2 regions of the Paenarthrobacter sp. TAF1 genome follow, and region 2 is predicted to be linked to the other one. Evidence: predicted binding sites of a transcription regulator. Region 2 holds the regulator's gene; the other holds the start of a gene.

Region 1 (3,405 bases), on a different contig from region 2:
CGAGCCGGCCGACGTAGCCGATGATGCGCTGACCGTCAGGCGCTACTTTGCTGCGCCACGCCGTCGAACGTTTCGCGGGATTGAAGCGCGCGGTATCCACACCGCGCCGCCACATGTCCACGCGAAGGATGCCGCGTCCGCGCAACTGGTTCAGCGCGAACGTGGACGGCACCAGCGTCCGGGTGGCCAGGAGGTGGATGTTGTCCACGCGGTTCCAGGCCCAGTTCTCCAGGAACGGCACGCCATAACGGCCCGCGTAGCTGGGAACTTCGGTTTGGTAGATCGCGACCGTCGGGATGCCGAGTTGGTGGGCGGCCTGCACGGCGCGCCAGCCGAGGACGAAAGGGGAGGCGAGGTGAACGACGTCGGGCGCGAAATCGGCAAGGATTCGCTTGACCCGATTCACACCACCCAACGCCACCCGCACATTCGTGTAACCGGCCAGCGGCACCGAGGGAAGCCGGTGCACATACGCGCCCTTCTCGACGCTCGAAACATCAGTGTCCGAGGTCGACGGCGCGATCACCATCACCTCATCCCCGCGCTCCTGCAGATGCTCCAGCACCCGCAGTATCGAGTGGGTAACCCCATTCATCAGTGGCAGGAATGATTCGGCGACGATTGCGATCCTCACGCCTCCCACGGTGGTCGCGGCGGGTGGCTTACTGGGTGCGCGGGGGTGGCCTGTGCGGGAAGAGTGGGTTAACAGGTGGGTTGGGTTGGTCTCCGACTCGCAGAAAGCAGGGGGAATCTTGAAGAAAACACTCGCGCTTGGAGTAGGAAAGCCGGAAGCGACTTACTGATGTTCGGCTGGTCGCCCACCCCGCGCCCTCTTCAAATCCTTCCGCAGCCCACGGTTGTCCGCGCGGAGTTCCTCGTTGTGCTCACTCAGCCCACGGTTGTCCTCGCTCAGCCCGCGGTTCTCCTCCTCGAGCTCCAGTACCCGCTTCACGCCGGCCAGGTTCAACCCTTCATCCAGGAGCACCCCGATCCGGCGCAGCGTGGTCAGGTCGTTTTCGCTGTAGCGGCGCGTGCCGCCGTCGGTCCTCTCGGGGGTGAGCAGACCCTTGCGCTCGTACTGCCGGATGTTCTGCTGCCCGGTTCCCACCAGTTCCGCGGCAACTGAGATCGCATAGACCCCTTGCGTGTCCCGGCCACCATCAGTGCCGCCGTCGGACGCTGGGGTGGGCAGGCCGCCGTCGTGCTCCTGGGCAGCAGTCGCGCGATCCGAAACCGCCATTAGAACCTCCGAAATCTTTCAAAAAGCTACTTGCACCACTCTCTCACCAGTGCTATAAAAAATCTATACCAGCCAACACAGATCGAACAGGCTGGAACCTACAACAGAATCAGCATCAAAACCAAAGGAGTGAGAACCCAATGCTGATGCGCACTGACCCGTTCCGCGAATTCGACAGGCTCGCCCAACAGGTTTTTGGCACAACAGCACGCCCGGCCGGAATGCCGATGGATGCATGGCAGGAGGACGGACAATTCGTTGTTGCCTTCGATCTGCCTGGCGTAAGCCCTGATTCGGTGGAGTTGGATGTCGAACGGAACGTCCTGACGGTAAAGGCAGAACGGAAGTCGCCCGCGGGCGAGAACACGGAGATGATTGCCGCCGAGCGCCCGCAGGGTGTCTTCAGCCGGCAACTCATCCTGGGTGACACTTTGGACACCGATGGCGTCCAGGCCAGCTATGACGCCGGGGTACTCACACTCCGCATCCCCGTCGCCGAAAAGGCCAAGCCACGGCGCATTGAAATCACATCCAATGGGCAGAGGCAGGAGATCAACGCATAATCCAGTCCGTCCTGCCGGAAGGCTCACCCGGGGGTGGCCGACCGGCAGGGCAGCGACCGGGAACGACGGAGGCGGCCGCATCGGAAAAGTCGGGCGCAGGCTTCGTGCCACGTCACAGCGTTTCTTAGCGCACATGAAAGCGACCCCCGCCCATCGTCTCCCGATTGATGGCCCCCGGCCCAGGCTGGGGGCCATCGCCTGATCCGCAGCATGAACCGGAACCCGCAGTGAGTACACAACCCGACTACTACGCCACCCTCCACGTGCCGCCGGACGCGACGGCGCGTGAAATCACCCGCGCCTACCGCGCACTGCTGCGAACCCACCACCCGGACACCCGCCAAAAGGTCGACGACGGCGACACCACCTCCGCGGCCGACCTCCAGGAACTGCACGCCATCATGCAGGCGTACGTCGTGTTGTCGGACCCAGGAAAGCGGGAGGCATACGATCGGGCGCGGCGGAGTGGATCCATTGTTGGTGCCGGCGGAACACCCGTGAAGGTCCGGGTGCACAGGCGCGAACCACGGCCTGGGACGAGCGGCGAGCAGTCACCGCTCACCTTTGGGCCCACCCGTTGGGAACCTTCTTCCAGAAACCTGAGAACACCAAGGAGTAATCCATGAGTGCTTGGCGTCCGTATGACGGCCACATCATCCCCGCGTTCTACGAGCGGTTCGAACAACGCTGGGGCAGGGGGACAGCGCCGTTCCTGGACCCGGAAGTCCACGAGCAACCCCTTCCCCGGGCGCAGTGGATCAACCCGGACACCGGTGCCGCGGTCGCCGTCGTCCCCATCTGGACCGACGATCCAGAGCATCGCTCCTTCGGGGTGTTCTATTTGCCGCCGGCAGGTGACATCTGGATGCTGCGCCCCGGACCCACCACGTTCGTGGAACCAAAAGGAGGCGCCAACCAGGAGCAGGTGACACTTCGCAACGACGCCTTCAAGAAGGCCGTCAATCATGCCAAGGAGTTCATCTACGGCCCGCAGCTGTGAGTGAGCGTTCGAGCGTCTTGTGGGTTGCCGCGAGGAGTGAGGTCTCGACCCAAAGGTGTGCTTGCAAAGTGCCGAGAGCCAACCCCTCGGCGAGGTGAGTGCCGACGCCTCGGCCGGCGTCGAGCGTTTATGACCCGCAAACCGATGGCCGCCATGGATACGCATTGACGCCACCCAAATTTGGGTGGCGCGGAACCACAAATGTGGCGCAGGGCAGTTTGGGTGGCGCGGAACCACAAATGTGGCGCAGGGCAGTTTGGGTGGCGTGGAACCACAAATGTGGCGCAGGGCAGTTTGGGTGGCGTGGAACCACAAATGTGGCGCAGGGCAGTTTGGGTGGCGCGGAACCACAAATGTGGCGCAGGGCAGGTTGGGTGGCGTGGAACCACAAATGTGGCGCAGGGCAGGAGGTGTGGCCGCCCCAACCCGGCGGACCGCCGTCGTGGTTGGCGCGAGGGGCGAGGTTTCGACCGAAAGGTGCGCCCCCAAAGTGCTGAGAGCCAACCCCTCGGCGAAAGGTGCGCCCCCAAAGTGCCGAGAGCCAACCCCTCGGCGAAAGGCAGCCCCCAAAGTGCCGAGAGCCAACCCCTCGGCGAAAGGGC
Region 2 (3,405 bases):
TCTCCACGTACAGATCACCGGCCGGACCACCTGCAGGTCCTGCTTCGCCCTGGCCGGACAGCTGGATTCGCGTACCGGTAGCGACGCCGGCGGGAACCTTGATGGTGAGCGAACGGCGGCTCCTGATGCGTCCCTGGCCGTTGCATTCGTTGCAGGGATCCTTGATGACGGTGCCGAAGCCTTCACAGGAACCACAGGGGGCGGTGGTCATGACCTGCCCCAGAATGGAGCGGACGGCGCGCTGAACCTGGCCGCTGCCACCACAAATGTCGCAGCGTTCAGGGTGGGTGCCCGGGCGGCAGCAGCTGCCGTCGCAGGTGGGGCAGACCACGGCTGTGTCCACTTCAAGCTTCTTGTTGACGCCGAACACGGCATCCTTGAGGTCGATCCGAACGCTGATAAGGGCGTCCTGGCCACGTCGTACACGGGAGGCGGGCCCTCCGTGTCCACCGCCGCCGCCAAAGAAAGTGTCGAAGATGTCCTGGAAGGCGAAGCCCTGGCCGGCGTAGCCGCCGCCGAAGCCGTTATCAGTGCCGTTCTCGTTGCCCGTGGCATCGTAGACGCGGCGCTTCTGGGGATCTGACAACACTTCGTAAGCGTGCGTCACGGCCTTGAACTGCTCCGCGACATCTTCACCCGGGTTTACGTCCGGGTGGAGTTTCCGCGCCAACTTGCGGTACGCCTTTTTGATCTCTTCCCCGGTGGCTTCCGGCGAGACTCCCAAAACGTCATAGTGGCTGCTCAAAGTCGGTATCTCTTCCTGGTTGTACTGCGGATGTTTTCCCGGGCCGGTGTTCAGCCGCCGAGAATGCGGGAAAGGTAACGGGCCACGGCACGAACTGCTGCCATGGTGGTGGGATAGTCCATGCGGGTCGGTCCAAGGATTCCCACCTTGGCGCCGGAACCGTAGCCGGTGGCCACTACAGAGGCCTCGGCCAGGCCGTCGTACGGATTCTCCCGGCCAATGCTGACTGTCACGCCCCGGGGATCGTCTCCCATGTCCGACAACAACCGGAGCATGACAACTTGTTCCTCAAGGGCCTCAAGCACGGGACCGATGCTTAGCGGGAAGTCAACGTTGGAACGTGCGAGGTTGGCCGTACCGGCCATCAGAATGCGTTCCTCACGGCTGGTGTCGCTCAGGGATTCCAAGCCAGTGGCCAGCCTTTGGGCGAGGGCACGAAGATCCGGCGGGCAAAGGGCCACCACCGACGGTAACACCTGCGGCAGGAGTGCCAGCTGGGTGCCGGCGATGCTGCCAAGGAATCGTGACCGCAACAACATCAAAGCCTCGTTCCCCACGTCCGAACCGGCGTCGATGACTTTTTGCACGACGCTCCCGGTGTCCGCAATGAGGACCACCAGCACCTGTTTGGGGGCCAGCAGAACGAACTCCGCGTGGCGGACCAATGCGCGGTGCGAGTGGGGATACTGCACGACGGCGACCTGGTTGGTCAGCTGGGAAAGGAGCCGTACTGTGCGCTCAAGAATGTCATCGACGTCGTCGGGTCCTTCAAGCAGCGAGTGAATTGCCCGACGCTCGGCGGCGGACAACGGCTTGACCTGGGAGATGCGGTCAACGAACAGGCGATAGCCCTTGTCAGTGGGGATTCGGCCGGCGCTGGTATGCGGGGCGGCAATAAGACCTTCTTCTTCCAGGACAGCCATGTCATTGCGGATGGTGGCACTGGAAACACCCAGGTGATGACGCTCAACGAGGGCTTTCGATCCCACCGGCTCCCGGGAATGCACGTAATCCTCAACGATGGCACGCAGCACTTCCAATTTGCGTGGCTCACTCATTGCTACACCTCCTGACGACTGCCATGGTCCATGGGACCGGTCCCCGCGGGACCTCCAATGGATCACCGCACACTTAGCACTCAACATGCCCAAGTGCTAACAAGTCTAGTATGAGCCACCACGTTGTTAGCATTGAAACCGTCCGAGGACTGCATCCAGGGCGGCGTCCCGATACCGGCTGACGGCAACCCGCCCCTGTCCCCTTTCACATCACCACAGAGGTAGGAATTCCTTGGCTTTCGACAATTGGGGCCCGCAGGACCTGACCGCTCCAGCCAAACGCCAGCTCCCTGAGGTGCCGGTGCAACGCGGCATGGTCCTCGAAGACGTCCAGTCAGGATGGGTGGGCGAAGTCACCCGGGTGGAAAAGACCGGTGGCATGCACATCGTGTCGCTCGAGGACAGGCGCGGTAAAACGAAGTCGTTCCAACTCGGGTACGGATTCCTTCTCGAAGGACAAGCGATCAGGTTGATGCCTCCGGCCCCTCGCCGGCCCGCTTCAGCGGTTCAGGCGAATCGCACGGCCTCGGGTTCGGTAAAGGTCCAGGGGCAACGGGCGCAGGTCGCGAAGGCCAGCCGCATCTGGGTGGAGGGCAAGCACGACGCTGAACTCGTGGAGAAAGTCTGGGGTGACGACCTCCGTGTTGAAGGAATTGTGGTGGAACCGCTCCACGGCGTGGACGACCTCAAGTCCGCCATTGCCGACTTCCGACCCGGTCCCGGCCGCCGCCTTGGCATCCTGGTGGACCACCTCGTGGCGGGCTCAAAGGAGTCCCGGATCGCAGCCGAGGCCATGACTGTCCCCGGCGCTGCAGGCAACGTCCTGATCGTGGGCCACCCTTATGTGGACGTGTGGCAGGCCATCCGGCCGAAGGTCCTGGGCATCGAGCAATGGCCCGCCGTTGCCCGCGGCACTGATTGGAAGACCGGGATTCTCACGGCCTTCGGTTGGCCCCACGAAACAGCGGAGGACATCGGGCTGGGCTGGCAGCGCCTGCTGGGCGCAGTGCACAGCTATGCGGACCTTGAGGCATCGTTGTTGGGGCGTGTGGAAGAAGTCATCGACTTCCTCACCGTCCCGTAGTCCACGGTCCGGATCATCAGGATCCGGCATGCTTCCGGGGCGTTGGTCCCGGGAAGGACGCGCGGCCCGGTATTCTTGGACAGCAACACAGCAGCATCTTTAAAGCATTTAAGGCAAAGGGAAGACACCGTGGCAGATAACGCTCCTGAAGAACCGGGCAGCGCCGCAGGCCGGCCCCAGTACCATGGCGCCCCTGCCAACGCACTCCCGTTGACAGCCAGCGAGGACAGGCAGTGGGCCACTTTGGCCCACTTCGGCGGCATCCTTGGATGCTTGCCGGCTCTCCTGATCTACCTGATTTTCCGCGACCGCGGGCCGTTCACAGCGCAGGAATCCAAGGAGGCACTGAATTTCACGTTGCCTCCCACCATTGCCGCCGTCTTGGCCAACATCCTTGTCCTGCTGCCGGTGGTGGGAAACATTTTTGCCGTCATTGCCACGGGTATCTGGGTGGCACTGACGTGCTTCTCTGTTTCAGCGGGCATCCGGGTCAACCACGGCCAGCCCCACCGCTACCG

Evidence for each region. Region 2 encodes HrcA, which represses chaperone genes, less so after heat shock. Its sites were predicted from a motif close to TTNGCACTCGNNNNNNNCGAGTGCNAA; they were not measured.
Region 1: the regulator HrcA is predicted to act here: its motif matches at 1,270-1,296, upstream of AB4Y81_RS09890 (Hsp20/alpha crystallin family protein).

What each region holds. Positions count from the first base shown of each region.
Region 1 is NZ_JBFRDO010000005.1:374,472-377,876, reverse strand. Features, by position in the region: gene AB4Y81_RS09900 (glycosyltransferase family 4 protein) at 1-634, opposite strand, end outside; gene AB4Y81_RS09895 (MerR family transcriptional regulator) at 797-1,240, opposite strand; gene AB4Y81_RS09890 (Hsp20/alpha crystallin family protein) at 1,381-1,803, shown strand; gene AB4Y81_RS09885 (J domain-containing protein) at 2,031-2,429, shown strand; gene AB4Y81_RS09880 (hypothetical protein) at 2,426-2,803, shown strand.
Region 2 is NZ_JBFRDO010000001.1:228,093-231,497, forward strand. Features, by position in the region: gene dnaJ (molecular chaperone DnaJ) at 1-745, opposite strand, end outside; gene hrcA (heat-inducible transcriptional repressor HrcA) at 796-1,803, opposite strand; gene AB4Y81_RS01050 (DUF3097 domain-containing protein) at 2,036-2,887, shown strand; gene AB4Y81_RS01055 (DUF4870 domain-containing protein) at 3,017-3,405, shown strand, end outside.